Regions from separate parts of the Paenibacillus woosongensis genome, predicted to be linked through region 1. Evidence: riboswitches for the same ligand, from Rfam matches in the RefSeq annotation. Region 1 holds a riboswitch; the other holds the start of a gene.
The links. Region 1 has a riboswitch for FMN ahead of ribD (bifunctional diaminohydroxyphosphoribosylaminopyrimidine deaminase/5-amino-6-(5-phosphoribosylamino)uracil reductase RibD). Riboswitches for the same ligand answer to the same signal wherever they lie in the genome.

Region 1 (10,122 bases):
CGGACGACTGTAAGGCTTATTCCATCGACCGTAATGGAGCCTTTAGGAATAATGTATTTAAACAGGGATTTCTTCGCAGGGGAAATTTCGAAGACGACCGCATTCTGATCCTGCTTCACTCCCGTGATCGTTCCTACTCCGTCTACGTGCCCCTGAACGATATGTCCGCCAAAACGGCCGTTTGCAGCCATAGCTCGTTCCAGGTTTACTTTGCTGCCCGATCTGAGCTGGCTCAGGTTCGTATGGCGGTACGTTTGCGGCATAACGTCTACCGAAAAGGATGAACGGTCAAAATGCGTGGCCGTCAGGCACACCCCGTTGACAGCGACGCTGTCCCCCAGCTTCATCCCTTGGGTCACCGTGTTTGCAAATATGCTGATGACCATCGCCTCGCCCTTGCTTTGAACCGATTTGATGGCGCCTACTTCCTCCACTAGCCCGGTAAACAACTCAGCCCCCTCCTTCCATTAACTTCTGAAATTCTCTATTCATTCCAAGCGGGATATCCCGAAATGCAAACATTATCGCCGATCTGCTCCACGGTTATATCGTTTAAGACAACCGCATCCTTCATAAGTTCGAAGCCATCAAACACAAAGGTGCCTGGCGCATTCAGACCGCCGATGATTTTTGGCGCCATGAATAAAACCACCTCATCAACCAGTTTGCCATTAAGCAGTGATCCGTTAAGACGTCCTCCCCCTTCGACAAGCAGCGAAGAAATGCCGAGTTCGCCAAGCCTGCGCAATCCGGAACGAAGATCGACCTGCGGCCCTTTGCCGCTAACAATAACCTGGATTCCCCGCTCGGTTAACTGTGCCCGCCTGGCTTCAGAAGCCTTCTCCGTCGTCAGCACAATCGTCTGTACGGCGTTATCGCTGAGCACCTTGGCTTCATCAGGTATACGAAGAGTCGAGTCGACAACGATTCTCGCCGGCGAAATGCCAGGTACCGATAGCCTCGTCGTTAAAGAAGGATCATCAGCGATCACCGTATCCACACCGACCATAATCCCATGATGGCGATGGCGCATCGTGTGTACGCGCTCCCTTGATGCAGCGTTTGAAATCCATTTGCTGTCACCGTTTTTAGAAGCGATTTTCCCGTCCAGCGTACTGGCGGTCTTAATCGTGACATACGGCATCCCGGTCGTAATGAATTTGATGAATTTCCGGTTTAGCTTTATCGCCTCATCCCGCAGGACACCGACCTCCACCTCGATTCCGTTTCGCCGCAGCAGCTCTATACCTTTACCGGCCACTTGTGGATTTGGGTCTTCGCAAGCAACAACTACGCGGCTTACCCCGGCCTTGACCAGGCCTTCGCTGCATGGAGGCGTTGCCCCGTGATGGCTGCACGGCTCTAGCGTCACGTAAACCGTGCTGCCTTCTGCCGCCTCGCCGGCCATATTCAGCGCATGAACTTCCGCATGCGGAGTTCCCCGCTTCAAGTGACTGCCAAGACCGATGACAGCTCCATCCTTTACAATAACGGACCCAACCACCGGGTTGATGCCGGTTTGTCCCTGAGACCGGCCCGCCATGTCCAGGGCTAGCCTCATATAGTACTCATCATTAATGATCTCCAAAATATGTTTCACCTCCACCCTGCTTCAAGCAACATCGGCAGCAAACAAATAAGCCCCACCGGAATCCGATGGGGCATGAGAGCAAATGTACGCAAAATGAAAGCACACAAAGTTGGGTATGCGAAAACATAACGGAACATAGGGGCCAATCATCAAAAAGCAGCCCAAGCCGTCGTCGCTCAACCAACTCTTTAAGTATCCCGGTTTCCAACATGACATGATTCTCATGAATGAACATGTCATTGTGAAAATTGGAACTTAAAGAATATGCTTTGATTATATTAGATATACTCGTAGTCGATACGTCATATATCCTGCGTCTCCTTCTCCCATCCAGACTATACTGTCGGTCCCGGAATCTCACCGGCTCAGCCGCAAGCTTCTTATGTAGCGCAAGCGGGTCACGGACTTGTACTAGCTTCAAACTCATTCTATCGAGTCTTCAAGCAGTCATCACCGTCGGTAGGGAATTTCACCCTGCCCCGAAGTTAACGTTGGAAATATTTTATTGTCTTAAATGTGTTGATTAATGGCTTCGTAAAGATGTTACCACCAAAAAAAATAAAAAGCAAGGCGCTAATCTGCATGGACACCTTGCACAACCCTATTGTTCATTTGAACTTGCAATCATATTTGCTCTGAAAAATGATCCTTCAAGCAGCGATTGCTGTTTACAGTAAATACGTATTTCCACTCATTTCCTTCTGGTTCAAGCCACTCAAATTGATAGGAAATTTCATGCCCCGCTTTCTTGATACTGAAGCACCGGATGACTGTTTCCCGGTCATAAGAGTGATCTATTAATAGTTTCCCCACTTCAATAAGCGGCGTCTCAACCTCCTGATCAACGCATTTTTCCGCATCCTCTTTTCTCAAGTAGACGCTACCGCAATGGATACAGCTATACATAAGAGTCCTCCTCCCACTTCAATCAATTTTTACTTTTTTTATTTTTAACCGGTTACGTTTGCGCAAAATACTGTCAAACTAAACGGTTGCATTAATTCGTTAGTAGTAGGTACTAGGTAGCAATCTATTTGATGAACAGAATATCTCTAGCAATACTCAATTTCAAGCTATTATTTTCAATAGGTATGCAAAATTAGCACCTGAAACATAAGAAAAAATACTAGTGAATTAATTTTTAGTAAATTTAAGGTATAATAAGAACATTTGTTTGATTATTCATAAATTTCATGCTATTATTACCTAATTGGTAACAAGAGATTACTTAACATTAAAACATGATGGAGCTGAGAACACAATATGAAATAACAGAGAATCTTGTTTATATCTAATAAAATTAATAATATTCCTGCTTCCCGGCGTACTTTTCTAGCTAAGAAGGAATCTTAAAATTTGTCGTGAGCTAACTATGTGATAATACCATTTTGGTAACATAAAAAAGGAACAGTGAGGTGAGTAGATGAAACGAGGACATTCACGGTTTAGCTGGCAGGACCTTTATTACGACGAAAGATTCGAACATAACCGCAGATGAGAAAAAGCTATTATGACCGGGAGTACTTGCAGAGAAATAAACCAAGCGGCCACTTTGCATAAAAGCGTTTGTCGGCGGGAAAATTACATACAACATGCTGACAAGGAGGTAATTATTGTGGCCAAGCCGGACGATCGTTCCGATAATGTGGAGAAATTACAGGATGCCATCCAGGATACCATTGAAAATTTCCGTGAAGGACAGGATTATTTAAGCGAGCATGCCGACGAAATCAGCGGCGAAGAGAAGGCCCAAATCGAGGCTAAAAATGAACGCCGTTTGCACAGTATCGAAGGCTTCCGCGAAGAGGTTAAAGACGAAGCCGCCGACGCTCGAAAGTAATCCAAACCTGCCTGTTAACTCTTAACTTCAGAGAGAACCAGGATCATCCTATCCTGTGTTCTCTCTTTCCTATTGGCTATTTCAACTATGTTCATCCTCAATAAAAAAATGACAGCGATCTCCCGATCGATGCCATTCTTCTTCAAGCTTCGCTTTAATTAAGCTTCGTCCCAAACGGTAACTTCCTTCATTTTGTCGCCAGGACGGATTTCGTCCACAAACTCCATGCCGGAGGTCACTTTTCCGAACACCGTGTGTACCCCGTTTAAATGCGGCTGTGGCTCATAAACGATAAAGAACTGGCTTCCGCCCGTATCTTTGCCCGCATGCGCCATAGACAGCACGCCACGCTCGTGCTTCGTCGTATTCGTAGCCGTCTCGCATTTGATGGTGTAGCCAGGTCCGCCTGTGCCGTTTCCAGTTGGGCAGCCGCCTTGGGCCACGAAACCAGGGATAACACGGTGGAACGTTAGTCCGTTATAGAAGCCGGAGTTAGCCAGCTTCTCGAAGTTTGCTACAGTGCCCGGCGCTTCTTCCGGCAAAAATTGAATTTCTACCTCTCCGCCTTTTTCCAGTACGATCTTGCCTTTTTTCATATCGGATCACTTCCTTCTTTATTCTCAGTAAGACAAACCTCTTACAGTTTACTATGAAATCGGGTTATGAGCAAAAAAATCCGCCGCCAATTTTGGCGGCGGAACGATTAAGCCTTATTTAAACGAAGGCTGCTTGGAAATACGCTCGGGAATGACATCGCACGAGATGATATCCTCCAGCGTCTCGCGCTTAACGACAACGTCGCTAACCCCATCCTGGACGAAGATGACCGCCGGACGCCGAATACGGTTATAATTGCTGGCCATGGCGTAGTTATACGCTCCTGTGCAGGATACAGCAAGCAGATCTCCCTGGTTAGCCTTAGGCAGCTCCAGATCCCAAATGAGCATATCCCCGCTCTCACAGCATTTGCCGGCAATCGACACCGTCTCTTCGTTGTCATCATTGCCCCGGTTCGCCAGCATGGCCTCGTATTTGGAGTCGTACAACGCTGGACGCGGGTTATCCGTCATCCCGCCGTCAACAGCAACATATTTGCGCACGCCGGGAATGTCCTTCGTCGAGCCGATCGTATACAACGTTGTACCGGCATCGCCGATAATGCTGCGGCCCGGCTCTACCCAAATTTCTGGAATTTGCGCATAGACTAATGCGAAGTGCTTCTTCACCGCATCTGTAATCGCTTTGACATACTGAGATACATGCAGCGGCTGATCCTCCTCGGTGTAACGGATTCCAAAGCCTCCACCCAGATTGATGACCTTGAACACGACGCCAAGCGTCTCCTTGACGTCCGCCGCAAATTGAGCAACGCGCTCTACGGCAAGCTCGAAGCCCTCCACTTCAAAAATTTGCGAACCGATATGAGAATGCAGGCCAAGCAAACGCAGATTCAGGCTGCCGGAGGCAAGCTCTACCGCCTCTTTCGCCGAGCCGTTCCCAATATCGAAGCCAAATTTCGAGTCGGTCTGGCCTGTTGAAATGAATTCATGCGTATGTGCTTCCACACCAGGAGTCACGCGCAGGAGCACGTTCACAGCGACGCCCTTCTCAGCAGCGATTGCTTGCAGCATATGCAGCTCCGTGAAATTGTCCACAACGAAGCAGCCAATGCCCGCGCTAATGGCCAATTCCAGCTCATCCAACGTTTTGTTGTTGCCATGGAAGTGAATCCGCTCCGCCGGGAACCCGGCTTGCAGTGCCGTATACAGCTCCCCTTCCGAAACGACGTCCAAGGACAGGCCCTCTTCCTCCACAACTCTGCACATCGCCATCACGCAGAAAGCCTTGCTCGCATAAGCTACCTGGAAAGACAGGCCGGATTGCTTGAAAGCATCCATATATTCGCGGCATCTTTGCCGTACAAGTGCTTCATCAACGATATATAGCGGAGTACCATACTGCTGCTTCAGTTCGACGGTATCACAGCCGCCGATTTCGAGATGCCCTTTGGCATTAATTTTACTAGTACCGTGTAAATACATTTAGCACTCTCCACTTTCAACTTTTACACCAGTATAGCAAACATTAGGTGAACTGAAAAATGGATTTTTGTGAATATCATTTGTATTTTTTTACGGACAACCTGATCTGCTACTCATTACGCGGCATGCGAGTGCGGTCCCTTGTCTTGTTGAAGGATGGCCTTTGCTTGGAGGTCATGACCGGCAAGCGGAACAAAATGGCGGCCATTGCCTTTGCATTAAACGGAATAAACGGCCACAGATAGGAGGAATTATAGGACCGGCGCAGCGTCAGCCAAACGATATAAGCCGTCACGCCAACGACAAACCCTGGACCGCCGAAAATCGCAACAGCGATAAGCAAACCCAGCCGAATCACCCGGTTGGCAAGCCCCAGCTCATAGCTCGGCGTGGCAAACATTCCAATGGCTGCAACAGCCATATACAGCACGACCTCGTTGACGAACAAACCTGTTTTCACAGCAATATCTCCAATGAGTATTGCCGCGATCAGACCCATCGCCGAAGCAAGCGGAGTCGGCGTATGTACCGCAGCCATCCGAAGCAGATCTACGCCGAATTCAATCAGAAGAAACTGGGCGATCAGCGGGATTTTAGCCTGGGTCTGTGGGCCAATAAACGATAGCGCAGCTGGCTTAAGCTCGGGATGAATCACCATGAGGAGCCAAAGTGGGAGTAAAAACAACGAAGCGAATATACCGGCAAACCGCACCCAGCGTAAATAGGAGCCCATAAATGCCGTCTGCCTGTTCTCCTCCGCATGCTGGCACAAATCAAAAAACGTCGTCGGAAAAATAATGACACTCGGCGACGTATCGCTAAATATCGCAACCCTTCCCTCCAGAATGTGCGAAGCAACGACATCCGGACGCTCCGAGTAGCGCACTAGCGGATAGGGATTCCAGCCCTTGCGCACGATCGCTTCTTCCAATTGTTTTTCCGCTAGCGGAATGCCGTCGATATCAATGGATGTGATCTTCTCGCGTACGGAATCGACCTGCGTTTTATCAACGATATCATCGATATAAGCGATGCATACATCGGTTTGCGTTCTGCGCCCCACCTTATGCAATTCAAAGGTGAGGCCAGGATCGCGAAGCCGCCGGCGGACAAGCGTAATGTTCGTGAGCAGAGTTTCGGTAAATCCGTCCCTCGCCCCTCTCACAACGCGTTCGAGCGATGGCTCTTCCGGATTCCGTACCGGGTACGACCGGGTATCCATCACTAACGCTTCCTGCTCCCCATTAATGAACAAGGCGCTCATTCCGCTGAGCACCATCGTAATGACATCGCTCAGCTTATTGATTTTTTTTACCTGGATATGCGGGATATAAAGGTCAAAAAAAGCATGCAGCGCCCCGGAAGATACATTATCGGGCGACAAATATGTCAAGCGTTTCAGAATTTCCTGTAAAATATCCTCCTTCGCAAAGCCGCTGATGAAGAACAACCCTGTTCGCGTCTCCCCGAAGGTCATTTCGCGAAAATCAATATCAAAGCTCTTGCCGAGTCCGACGACCTCCTCCAGCGTTTTTTTCGTCGTATCTAGATCCTCGCTAATCCTGCCGCTCTTCTGCCAGTAAACGACCGATTCCTCGATCGTATCGGAACGCTCATTCTCCACCTTCTGATTCCGCAGCTCTTCGTTCTCGTCCCCCTGCCCCTTCTCCCTGTCAACAACGTCCTTCTCCTCGGCGGAGTGTTCCTCCGGATATGGAATAAAATCCGGCTGCTCCTGTGAATATTCGTTATGCTCCCGATCCGTCATATCCTTTACCTCCTTCCATTAGACTCGCATCAATTCAGCCTTGCTGTCCTAAGGTGTATAAACAAAAAATTCAAATAAAGAACCGGCTACTTTGCCGAATACCATCGCCAGCAGCAGCCCCAGCAAATAATGCTGCATCCGCAGCCTCTTGGCGAGAATCGGCAGGACGTTAAGCACCTCGGTCAAGGCTGCCGCGAGCAGACCGACGAAAATGCCATTCAACAAACCGACAAAGCCGCTAATCAGCCAAGGGCCATGTATATGCCACTGATAGAAATCGGCTACGGTTCCGATGAACGCTCCGCTGACCATGGCTCCTTCATACCAATGTACTTTGTCATACGTCCGGGTCACTTGGGCAAGTCTCGGAATGACGTCTAGCACGATAAAAAGAGCAATGACACCTCCTCCCACCGCAATGCCTCCGGCCAACCCAAGAAAGACAAGCACCGCCGCTGACCAGGGTGAAATCAAGGGTCCTTCTCCCCCCGTCCTGCCGCTTTATGCATCTTCTTGTATTCCTCGGTAATGACGAATTGATCGAGGTTTTCTTGATATAGATACATTTCCACTTCGAGGGGAGTAGGCTCTTCATTCCACTTTTTCTTGAACAAATGATTGAAGAACAACACCATCCCGAAGCCGATGCCAAGGGAATAGGCTCCCTGGAACAAGTGCGGATGTTCATCCCGCTCTCCCGTAATCATTTCCACGATCCGTACCTGTACCGCCTGCATGCTGACATCCGCATGGAAGTTCATAATCGTCAGCGCCGATCCGAAGAATAGAAGCAGCCAAACGGCAAGAAACAGAACCAGCAGCGGCCTTTTTTCCTTGCCGACCATCTCCACCAATACCTGAGGCTCGCCCATATACTCTATTTGTATATCCGGAATACGCTCTTGGAGGCGCGATATAATCTGCAGCATATCGATCAGAACAAGATTGCCGTCCTCCCCGCGCGGCTGCTTAAGGACAATGTCCAGGAGTCTCGGCTCAATGTTCGGGTCAGCTAGAACGCGCGCAACATCCCGAAGCCGCACATCCTGGCCGAGCGGAAGCTTGACATGCTTGCGCAGCTGCAAATATATCGTAGCTGTTCCCTGTTTCATCCTAACACCTCTTTCCAGGACGAATTGTTGTCCATAGTATGCCAAGCGGGAGGCTGATTTACTCGCAACCCAGCAAAACACCTGCACCCGCCTTGAATATAAAATACGGCTTTCGGTATTTAACCGAAAGCCGTTTAGTGCAACTGCTGTACTTGCCAACCTAACCCTGCTGTGTTATTGGGCAATTTGGTCGCGAATGTTCTGCAGGATTTTTTTCTCCAGCCTCGATACCTGCACTTGGGAAATCCCTAACCGGGTTGCTACCTCAGACTGGGTCTGATCGCGGAAATAACGCAAATATACAATCAGCCGCTCCCGGTCGGACAAGCCATGTATCGCCTCGTGAAGCGCCAGCTTGTCGAACCATCGCTCCTGGGACTCATCAGCGATTTGATCCATCAGTGTGATCGGATCGCCATCGTTCTCAAACACCGTCTCATGAATCGAGGTCGGCGGTTTGTTGGCTTCCTGGGCAAATACGACATCCTCCGGCGTCAAGCCGAGCTCGTCCGCTACTTCCTTAACCGTGGGCAGGCGATTCAGTACTTTGGATAACTCATCCTTCTTCTTGCGAACCTTGTTCGCCATCTCCTTCAGCGAGCGGCTGACCTTAAGCGTCCCGTCATCGCGCAGAAACCGCTGGATTTCTCCGATAATCATCGGAACGGCGTACGTGGAAAATTTGACGTCATAACTGAGATCGAACTTATCCACTGATTTCAGCAAGCCGATACAGCCGATTTGGAACAGGTCCTCGGGCTCATACCCCCGATTCATAAACCGCTGCACTACCGACCAGACGAGCCGAATGTTGCAGTTCACCAGCCGATCCCGTGCACTATGGTCCCCGGATTGGCTCAGAGCAATTAACCGCTTCACTTCGGCATCATCCAAAAACTCTCTTGAGGTTTGCTTCACATCCGCATCCATAGATCCAACCCCTAATTATATAAAGCTTTCTTGGATACAATCCTCTTCTTCATCCGAATGGACGTGCCTCCGCCCATTTCGCTGACAACGTCAAACTCATCCATGAAATTCTCCATGATCGTAAAGCCCATCCCCGAACGCTCCAGCTCCGGCTTAGAGGTATAGAGTGGCTGCTTTGCAAGCTCAACGTCTTCGATTCCCCGTCCTTTGTCTTCTATCACCAAAGTAACGGTATCCCCTTCAATCTGAGCTGAAATCGTGACGATTCCTTCGGGATCGTTGTCATATCCGTGAATAATGCAGTTCGTTACGGCTTCGGACACGACGGTCTTCAGATCCGTAATTTCATCCATGGTGGGATCGAGCTGCGATACAAATGCGGCAACCGTCACTCTGGCAAAGGATTCATTCTCCGATCTTGCGGCAAATTGCAGCGACATGAAATTGCTGGCGGACTGGTTCATAATGCGACCTCCAATTCAGAGAGCGCATCGCTCTCATTCTCGAAAATGCTCATGATCTTGAAGAGACCCGACATTTCGAACAGCCGGTATACCGAGCGGTTTACGTCACACAGCACCATTTTTCCGCCCTTATGCTTAATCAGCTTGTATCTTCCGAGAATGACGCCCAGACCCGAGCTGTCCATAAAATCCAAGGACTTCAAGCTAAGCACTAGATGGCGGCAATCCCCCCGCGCAATCTCCTCATCCATTCGCATACGGACGTCGTCGGCCGTATGGTGATCCAGCTCTCCGCTTAAACGCACGATCAGCGTCTCGCGGTGCCTTACCATTTCCACATGTAAATTCACGTCTGTTCACTCTCCTCCCTGACAT
Region 2 (10,122 bases), 1.7 Mb from region 1:
CTATTGACCGAGACGGCGGAATCCGATTTCGCGATTACGCTAGTAGCCCGCGAGGATAACAAGGACTCCGAAGCGGTGCAGAAGCTGGCCAAGGCCATGTCCGGTCCTGAGGTGAAGCAGTTCCTGCAAGACAATTACGATGAAATCGCCATTCCTGCTTTCGAATGATTTCAAATGAACATTACACAAAAATCCGGGACTTCCCCATGCGGGAGGCCCCGGATTTTTGCTTCTAACGATATAGGTGATCCACAGGCTGCCCTAGATTTCAGAGAAGTGTATCAGGACTCAAAGCATGAAGAAGATGGCGCAAATGATGAGCAAGAAGGTGGAGAGCCAGAAGTAGAGAATTCTTCATCAGGAGAAGCCGAGTTCTGGACTTGATGGAGATGTCCCAGACTGGATGACGGATGGCGGAGACACTGGCGGTGTTCTTTGTGCGAATCATCATCTGGCATATGATAATAGCCTCTTTAACTTAATCCCTTAACATACGAAATTGATACATTACCGTTTTGGTGTGAGGCTTGGGAGCTGGGAGAAGCAGAAGAAAAAGGACAGTGACTCATTTGTATGTCCTGAGCGCGGTTACGAACAACCAAGGCATGTGACTGCGAAGATATTACCTAATGAGTAGAGAAAAGGAGCATTCTATGTTAACTGAATGCTCCTGATCTATTAAGGCCAATATGGATTGAAGTAAACGTAACCCTTATAGGTCACATAATGGTAACCTGAACCATCGTTACTAATAACGGTGAGGTAAGGATTAACCAGTTGTAGTGTTCCTGTAAACCTACCAGCTGGAAAGTAAGTAATGTGGTAGTAATTAAGTGATGGACCAGAAGAATCTTTCTCTCCCTTTCCAAAATTAATAGTTCTAGAAACTTCTACATATTTCGGAGAGGTATCATAGAAGTCATTAGCCTTATTTGCTGCACTGGCTGTTGATGCTGGCAATACTGAAGTAATAGCAATTAAAAATGTCAAGAAGAGAGTGATAAAAGATATTCTTTTTAAACTAAATTTCATAGATTACACCTCCTTTTTTAATTAATATATACATTTATGGAAAAAAAATCAATTATATTTTAAATATAATATGTAAATATAGAAATTAAAGGTATTTAATTGAATATAAGATTAGGATGATATTAGTAAATGTAATAGATAGATGACTATGCTTACATGATGAGTTTGAGTTGATAAGTTAATGCACAGTTCAATCATATAGCGCGTAAGGGGGTATGGTGATGCTGGACGAAGGACTTAAGACGGAATCATGGACTTCGGAGCAGATCAATGTGCACCTTCAGCGGATCGGAGCGGATAAGCTGCCAAACATAGTTGTAAGTAGTCGATTGGATAGGGCTGCTCCACAAATAGCAATGAAGAGTGGACGGTACCACAAACGGGGCGGAGAGTATTGATTCTCAAATCACACTGAAAATATCCCGTATATTATTACACAAAATATTTTCACAACGAAGACCCCTATATCCTCTTTCCGAAAGCAAGTGAGCAGGAAATCCAGCGTACGAAATTCCTGCTCGGAAAATATACAAGTATGATTTCTTTGATGCGAGACTTCGAGGAGAATGAACAGGATTTGAAGCAGGTGGCCATTTACCTTCGCCGAACTGTATCATTCATGCTTCACGTACAAATGTCATATCGTTATTCGACCCGGCGCAGACGCAAATCCTTCGTAAACCATTGACGGTAGCTGAGCGTGCTGAGCAGGATGCTGGTAATGGCGGCGGAGCTGGTAAAGGCAAATACGATCAGAATTTGATAGCGAACCGCCTCGACGGGATCGGCTCCGGCGATGATCATGCCGGTCATCATGCCCGGCAGCTGGACGAGCCCAACGGTTTTCATTCCATCGATCGTCGGGATCATACTCGATTTCACGGAGCGTTTCATGACATCCTGAACCGATCTCCGAGCGGATGCGCCCAGGGAGAGCAGCGTTTCGATTTCGCCGCGCGAGGCAAGGATATCGCGTTTGAACTGGTTCAGGAACAATCCGGCTACCACCATGGCGTTGCCAATGGTCATGCCGCTGATCGGAATGATGTATTGGGGTGTTGGCTCTATAATGTCCAGACCCAGCAAGAGGCCCATCATGAGCAATTCCGTGGCTGCAATGGCGATGGCTACTCTCCACCAGATTCCTGCCAGTCCTTTGCCCCGCTTGGCGGCATTGCTGGCAGCGACGGTAATCATGAATATGACGATGGCTATGATGAATAACGGATGATTGCTGTTAAATACAAACTGAAGCACATAGCCGACGAACAGCAGCTGCGCAGCGGCACGGATCGTTCCGCTGGCGATATCCTTCTCCAGATCAAGCTTCTGCCATACGGAGATCAGCATCGTGACCATCACGAAAATGATTGTAAAGCTGAGTGCTAAGAGAGACATAATTCACCTCTGTCCAGCGGCTGATTCAGGAATTTGCGGGCAAGACCTGTCTCAGGCTGCTCAAAAAACTGCTTCGCCGGTGTCCTTTCCAGCAAGGTGTGATCACCCATAAACCAGACATAATCGCTGATCCGGGCAGCCTGCTCCAGTTGATGCGTCACCCAGATCATGGCGGTGCCTTCCTGGCGATGCCATTGTTGAAGCAGTTCTTCTACCCTTATGGCGTTGCTCTGATCCAGCGAAGCTGTGATTTCGTCGAGCAATAGTATTTTTGGCCGCAGCAGCAGCGACCGGATCAGGGCGATGCGCTGCTTCTCCCCGCCGGATAAATCGGCTGCAGTTTTGCTGAGGTCGATCGTCTCAAGGCCTGCTTGTGCAAGCAGCTTGCCCACAAGCGGAGCGTCGTAAGGAATGCGGTGCAATTGATGCACCGTCCGCAAATTATCCTCGACGCTGCCGGGCAGCATAACGGCCTGCTGGGCCACGTAGCAGACAGCTTTGCGCCATTCTATAGGATCGATTTGCGTGGAAGATATGCCCTCTAGGCGGATATCGCCTTCATCGGCTATATCCAGCAGGGATAAAATTCGCAGCAAGGTGCTTTTGCCTTGCCCTGACATGCCCAGAAGGGCAACGCGGTCGTGGCGGGCTACCGCTGCGCTGACATTGCTAAATAGAAGAGTCCCGGGCGAGTCGGCATGGCTCTTCTTCAATTGTTCCAATTCAAGCAGAGTAGGCAAGATGGTGGGCACCTCTTTTTTTACAGGATATTTATATAGTACATTTTAACAAACCGTTGGAATAAAAAGTGGATTACACAACGTATGAAATAATGTTATAATAATTGAAAGTGAAATGAATTTACATGAAACATGTCATGGGATGGTTTCAAGTGTGACTTCCTTCACTGGAATAAGTATTAATTTGTAGTATTCTAAATTCAAGGCAACAAACAGAGCTTGATAATAACAAAAATAACATTTGAATATGGATCTTCGGGGTAAGGTGAAATTCCTGACCGGCGGTGATAGTCCGTTCCTTGAACGGCCTTCAGCCCGCGACTCCCTGTCTGAATGAGGCAGGGACTGATCTGGTGAAAATCCAGGGCCGACGGTAAAGTCCGGATGGGAGAAGATCAAGGGTAAGCATGCTGCGGATTTGTCATGTCCAGGCAAGCTTATTTGATCAGCCCCCGTACAGGTCGACGATGTCGATGACGGGGGTTTTCTGCACATAAGACTCCGTATTCAAGGTAAGGAGACTGCAAGATGGAAAACGCAACTGTAGGAGTCAAAATCAAACCTTCGCTGCCGCTGCAGGCCGCCCGACCGAAAAGCGGGTTCTGGCTAGTCGTTCTCGGAGCTGCCCTTTGGGGGGCCGATCCGCTATTTCGCATCATTTTGCTCAAGTCGCTCACATCGGCGCAAATCGTGCTGCTGGAGCATATCATCATCGCCTTGATTGCCATTCCGGTCATGTGGAAGAATCGCCAGGAGCTGCGAGGATTGGGCTGGAAGCAAGCCGGAGCCCTGCTCTTCATTTCGTGGGGCGGATCGGCCATAGCCACCATCCTGTTCACGATGGGACTCGTTCATGGCAATCCCAATGCCGTTCTGCTTCTGCAGAAGCTCCAGCCGCTGTTTGCGATCGTCCTGGCAAGAATGTTGCTGAAGGAACGGCTGCCGCGTCATTTCTCTTGGCTGATTATTCTGGCACTGGCCGGCACCTATCTGCTGACCTTCGGCTTTACCCTGCCGATCGGGCACTGGAGCGAAATTGTACAGGTCGGCAGCCTGCTGTCGCTTGGCGCGGCGGCGCTGTGGGGCGGTTCTACAGTAATGGGCCGTCTGATGGTGGGCCAAATGAAATACGAGACGGTAACCTCGCTTCGCTTCGTGCTGGCACTGCCGTTGTTGTTCGCAATTACCTGGAACGAAGGGGCAGCTTGGAACATACCTACTGAGGCTGGCGCTTTTGCGGCCGTATCCTTGAATTTGCTCGGTCAAGCGCTGCTGCCAGGCTTGCTCAGCCTGCTCGTCTACTATAAAGGGCTCACTACGACCAAGGCCTCGGTCGCCACACTTGCAGAGCTAAGCTTCCCGATGGTCGGAGTACTTATCAACTGGATTGCCTTTCAGGAGATGGTCACGGTCGCTCAGGCCTTCGGTTTTATGCTGATCTGGGCTACGCTGTTCGTGATTTCCCGGCAGTCACAGGCAGCGCCTGATGCGGCACTTAAGTCTTCATAATTCATGTAGATAAGATGAACAACATGTACGTACTTGCCACATATTTATTTGTTGGGTTCAACTTATAATAAAATAAATGGATTTATAGTAGTTAGTTTTTGCAGCAAGAAGGGAAAAATAGATTTAAATGGATTTCATATCGCTAGAAGGAGAGAAGCTGCCCATGATGGGTGGGATCCATGATTTTAGAGTCTTAAATCCATCTACTTCCCTAAAACAATTGTTTGGAGTTTGATTAGATGCCTGTATTCCATTTAATTAGGACCGTTTGGTGTGCATCTTATGGTACAGCATCTTAGTACAACGGTTGATATATAATGAACTTGATCTGCCTGCTGCACATTCATTTCAATAGTTTATTTTATATAGAAATGATTGCTTTCGGATCGATCATCATCGTTGTCTTCCAGTGGAAGGCAGGTGGTGATCGATTTTTTGTGATACGCATCGCGGAGAAATGACCGCAAAATTTGGAGCAGCTCGGTCATATTCACCAGTGAGATGGCAATAAAGTATAACAAGGCCAGCGGATTCATCTTCCTGACAAGAAGAAGCCTGCTGTTTTTTTGCATTTATGGGTCAATCAGCTAATTTACATAAAGCGCTACATTTAAAGCGTTAACGATAACATTTGTTCTATATGATGGGGGCGATAGTAATCATCATACAGGGAGGGAATTCATGTTGCGAAATATGGGCAGGAGGATTGTATATTTACTGCTGGCGGTTCAGCTTCTTGCCGGCTCACTATTTACAGGGGCTGCGGCTTATGCTGAAGATGATAACGCAGCACTTGATCATTTGGAGCAGCTTGAGGCGGGAGAAATTGGCGCTGGCGGGCCGCAGGCTGGCGAACTCCAAACCGATGCCGGACAAGCCGGTCATAGACAACCTGCGGAAGCATATTCCGTAACGCAAAATGTATACGTTGCAGCGGCCTCTTACGATTTTACAGACAAGCTTTACATTCGCAAAATCGGTTCATACCGGGTTGGCTCCACCAACAAGGACGGCGGCGTGGCCGAGATCGTGAAATACAATAAAGGGAACGGGAGGTTCTACCTCGTTAACGGTTCCTCCAACCCGCCAAGCCTTGATATCGTCAAGCTGGCCGGCGGTGCTTTAACGAAGGAGAAGACGATTCAAGTCAAGGAGCTGGCAGAGACGGACGGCTTCCAATACGGCGACTTGACCAGCGTCGATGTACATGCGGAAACGAAGCGCATAGCTGTAGCAGTACAGGAAGCGGATGCGGCCAAAGCGGGCAAAATACTCGTCATGGATGAGGACGGGAATTTGCTGACGACTTACGAGGCCGGCGTGCAGCCGGACATGCTTCTGTTTACGCCGGACGGACGCTATATACTGACGGCGGATGAAGGAGAACCGCGGCTTGCCGGGATCGATCCGGAAGGCAGCGTTACGATCGTCGATACGCTGACCGAAGAGGTGACGCATGTTAAATTTGATGATCCTGCGGTGATCGATGATTTGGTGCATATCCGTGGAGCTTCCGGCGCAGACGGCAGCATCACTGGTCCGGGGAATAAAGCCGATGCCTTGTTCGATTTGGAACCGGAGTATATTGCCCTTTCTTCAGATGGAGAGACCGCTTATGTGTCGCTGCAAGAGAACAATGCGATCGCTGAGATCGATATCGTCGCCAAAACGGTAACAGCCGTGCGCGGGCTAGGAGTGAAAGATTTAAACGACCCGGCCAATTCGTTGGACTTGGTGAAGGACGGGACGATCAAGCTGGAGAATGTTCCATTCTTCGGCCAATATATGCCGGATGGAATAGCTGCCTATGATTTTGGCGGTCAGACCTATCTGTTTACGGCCAATGAAGGAGATGTCACCGAATGGCCTGACCGGGTGAACGGCACAACGCTTGGCAAGCTGCGAACCCGGCTGAACCCCGACTCTGCGGCAGCGCAGTTTCTAGAGGGCAAGGGAACGGTTTACGATAAAGTCGAGGTCGCCGGGGATATGGGGAACGACGAGGTCTATTTGTACGGGGGACGTTCTTTCTCCATATGGAATGCTGCGGACATGCGGCTTGTGTATGATAGCGGCAGTGATTTTGAGCAAATTACAGCTCAGCGTCTGCCGGATTATTTCAATGCGAGCAACAGCAAGGCAGAGAAGGATGATCGCAGCGGCAAAAAAGGCCCTGAGCCCGAATACGTCTCGGTTGGCCGGGTCGGCGATAAAGTGTTTGCTTTTATCGGGCTGGAGCGGATCGGCGGCGTGATGACTTATGACGTGACTGACCCGGCGGCGCCGGAATTCGTCAATTATACGAATACACGCGATTTCGGCGCGGGCCTGGATACCGATACGGGGCCGGAGGGACTGGAGTTCATTCCTGCGCCAGACAGCCCGACGGGGCGCCCGCTGCTGCTTGTTGCAAACGAGGTTGGCGGCACCGTGACTGTCCTGGAGTTGGAGGTTACTAAGGTAACCTTGAATAAGACGGACTTGCGCCTTAATTTGGGCGGTGCCGGGGAGAAGCTGACGGCAGTGGTGGACGCCGTCGGCGTTGGCCAAATCGGTGTGAACTGGACATCCTCCAATCCCGGTATCGCGGCGGTAAATGGAGATGGCCTCGTTACACCTGTATCTGCCGGGAGTGCGGAGGTTACGGCAATCAGCGAAGACGGCTATGGCATGGCTATGGCGAAAGTTACCGTGAGTGAGGCTGCCCCGGCGGACTGGAAGCTGACGGTGATGCATACCAATGATACGCATGCCCATTTAGCCGATGTCGCAAGACGCGGAACCCTTGTCAGGGAAATCCGCGAGGAGACGGCCGGAAACAGCCTGTTGGTCGATGCAGGGGATGTGTTCTCGGGGGATCTTTATTTTACCAAGTGGCTGGGGTTGGCTGATTTGGCGTTTATGAATCAGCTGCAATATGACGCAATGACCTTCGGCAATCACGAGTTTGACCGGGGAACAGCCGTACTTGCCGAATTTGTGAGCCAGGCACAGTTCCCGCTGGTAAGCTCGAACATTGATTTCAGCAAGGATAATCATATGGTGCCATGGATTAGATCGCCTAAGACGATGAGGGCTGGCACTTCTCAAGCGGCAGGGGATGCTGGCGTGTATCCGTATGTCGTGTTTGACGTCAACGGCAAGCGTGTTGGTGTGATGGGCCTGACTACAGAAGACACCAAGGAAACATCGAGTCCCGGAAAAAATGTTGCATTTCTTCCCGCTGCAGAGGCTGCAGCTGAGACGGTAAAGGCGATGGAGCAAGAAGGAATTCAGATCATTATCGCCTTGTCCCATCTAGGCTATAGCCGGGATAAACAGCTCGCTGGCGCAGTGGACGGGATCGACCTGATTGTCGGCGGCCATACCCATACGAAGCTGGATGAGCCGGAAATCATCTTGAATTCGGATGGCGGCGCGCCGACGGTGATCGTGCAGGCCAATGAATGGGGGAAATATTTGGGCCGCGTCGATCTTTATTTTGACCGTAACGGCGTCGTGCTGACGGGAGCGGGCCAAACGTCCGGAAGACTCCTTCCCGTAGACAGCCAGGTAGAGGAAGATCGCGAGCTGAAAGCGATGCTGGAGCCATATAACGCTGAACTGGACGTACTCAAGAAGCAGGTGATCGGAATTGCCGGCGTTGTTCTCGACGGGGAGCGCGACCATGTGCGCTCCAGAGAGACGAATCTGGGGAACCTCATTGCCGATGGCATGCTGGCGAAAGCGAAGGATCTCAAAAATGCGGATATTGCCCTGACCAATGGCGGGGGAATCCGCGCTTCCATAGACGAAGGCGAAATTACGATGGGCGAGCTGCGTACGGTGATGCCGTTTGGGAACACGCTGTATATTTTGGATGTGACCGGCAAACAGCTTAAGGATGGACTGGAGAATGGCGTTAGCGGCGCCAAGCTTGCCGATCTGCCGGGTAAATTTCCGCAGGTCGCCGGCATGAAGTTCAAGTGGGATCCGAAAGCTCCGGCTGGCAGCAAAGTGTATGATATCCAGATTCAAAATGGTGAGCGGTACATTCCGCTGAATGAGTCTGCGATTTACCGCTTGGCAACCAACAGCTTCGTGGCCAACGGGGGAGACGGTTATGCTTCCTTTGCCGAGGCGGTTGCGCTTGGCGCGTACCATGAGGATCTCGGGTATCCCGACTATGAGATCTTTATCGAGCATGTGGAGCAGCAGGGAGGGACGGTCCATCCTCGGGTAGAAGGGCGTATTGTTGAACAAGCGAAGCCTGAGAGCAAACCTGGAAATGGCAGCGGGTCTGGCAATGCTGGCGGCGGCAATGCTGGTGGTGGCAGCAACACCGTCGGCGGGAGCCAAGGAAATGGCAAAAATGAGCCGGATAAGGACCACGGCCCCAGTGGAAACGGCAGTCAGGGAGCGCATGTGCTGTCCGGCGAACAGCTGCAGCGGACAAAAGAAATCGCAGCGGACGGCACGGAAATGATCCGGATTACCGCGCAGCTGTCTGACGTTGAAGCTGCTTTGGCAGCCGCCGAGCAAGGGAACCGTGAGGTCATGATTCAGGCGGAGGATAAGGACTTTGCCGGATCGGGTTCCGCTTTGCAAGCAGTGAAGGTGTCTCTTCAGGCAAAGGCGCTGGCATCAGCATCCTCTAGAGACAAGAACCTCGTCATGGTCATCCGTACCGCATCAGCGAGTTATCTTCTTCCGCTGCATGTGCTGGGTTTACAGCAGTTAGAGGGCGGTAATGGCGCGCTGGATTGGCAGGAGGCTTCGGTTAATGTCATTTTGGCACCCGTCACAGGAGAGAAGCTGCAGCAGATTAACGGTAAAGCCGCGGCTCAGGGAGCCGGAATCGTACCCGGTACGGTCTTTGATTTTAAAGTGACTTTATCCGGGAAAGACGAGGAACGGGAGATCCGTTATTTCGGGCTAACCTATGTCAGCCGAACGATCGGCATTCCCGATCATTTTGCCGATAAGCTATTAACGGCGGTGCAATATGATGAAGCGACTGGTGAATTGCTCTTCGTGCCTGCGGTGAAAATACGCACAAATGAAGGGGCTGCCCTTGAAATCAAACGCCCTGGCAACAGCATCTATGCTGTGCTGGAATACCGCAAAACGTTTGCGGATATTCATGGGCACTGGGCCCAGCAGGCGATTGAAGCCTTGGCTTCGCGAATGATCGCCAGAGGAACGGAGGATTCCATATTTGCTCCGGGGCAAGCAGTGAGCAAAGGCGAATTTGCAGCTTTGCTGATGCGGAGCCTGGGATTGGCCTCAGTTACAGCAATCGGGGATAGCCGATTTGCTGATGTCGGCCCAAATACGCCGCATGCCGCGGAGATCGGCTCTGCTGCACAGTATGGGATCGTAACCGGCGATGAATCCGGCCATTTCAATCCGGATCAAGAGCTAAACCGCGCCGAAATGGCTGTAATGGTCGCCCATGCCCTCC

Region 2: linked by a shared signal. The riboswitch ahead of QNH46_RS06420 (DMT family transporter) and the one ahead of ribD (bifunctional diaminohydroxyphosphoribosylaminopyrimidine deaminase/5-amino-6-(5-phosphoribosylamino)uracil reductase RibD) in region 1 are both predicted to bind FMN.

What each region holds. Positions count from the first base shown of each region.
Region 1 is NZ_CP126084.1:3,214,818-3,224,939, forward strand. It holds gene QNH46_RS14770 (riboflavin synthase) at 1-449, opposite strand, end outside; gene ribD (bifunctional diaminohydroxyphosphoribosylaminopyrimidine deaminase/5-amino-6-(5-phosphoribosylamino)uracil reductase RibD) at 485-1,588, opposite strand; FMN riboswitch at 1,906-2,082, opposite strand; gene QNH46_RS14780 (hypothetical protein) at 2,216-2,497, opposite strand; gene tlp (small acid-soluble spore protein Tlp) at 3,207-3,431, shown strand; gene QNH46_RS14790 (peptidylprolyl isomerase) at 3,590-4,027, opposite strand; gene lysA (diaminopimelate decarboxylase) at 4,142-5,473, opposite strand; gene QNH46_RS14800 (spore germination protein) at 5,583-7,241, opposite strand; gene QNH46_RS14805 (stage V sporulation protein AB) at 7,290-7,715, opposite strand; gene QNH46_RS14810 (stage V sporulation protein AA) at 7,712-8,353, opposite strand; gene sigF (RNA polymerase sporulation sigma factor SigF) at 8,528-9,283, opposite strand; gene spoIIAB (anti-sigma F factor) at 9,295-9,747, opposite strand; gene spoIIAA (anti-sigma F factor antagonist) at 9,744-10,097, opposite strand.
Region 2 is NZ_CP126084.1:1,472,544-1,482,665, forward strand. It holds gene QNH46_RS06390 (MetQ/NlpA family ABC transporter substrate-binding protein) at 1-168, shown strand, start outside; gene QNH46_RS06395 (hypothetical protein) at 175-384, shown strand; gene QNH46_RS06400 (hypothetical protein) at 679-1,032, opposite strand; gene QNH46_RS06405 (hypothetical protein) at 1,254-1,430, shown strand; gene QNH46_RS06410 (ABC transporter permease) at 1,678-2,430, opposite strand; gene QNH46_RS06415 (ABC transporter ATP-binding protein) at 2,418-3,170, opposite strand; FMN riboswitch at 3,418-3,570, shown strand; gene QNH46_RS06420 (DMT family transporter) at 3,699-4,679, shown strand; gene QNH46_RS06425 (choice-of-anchor I family protein) at 5,361-10,122, shown strand, end outside.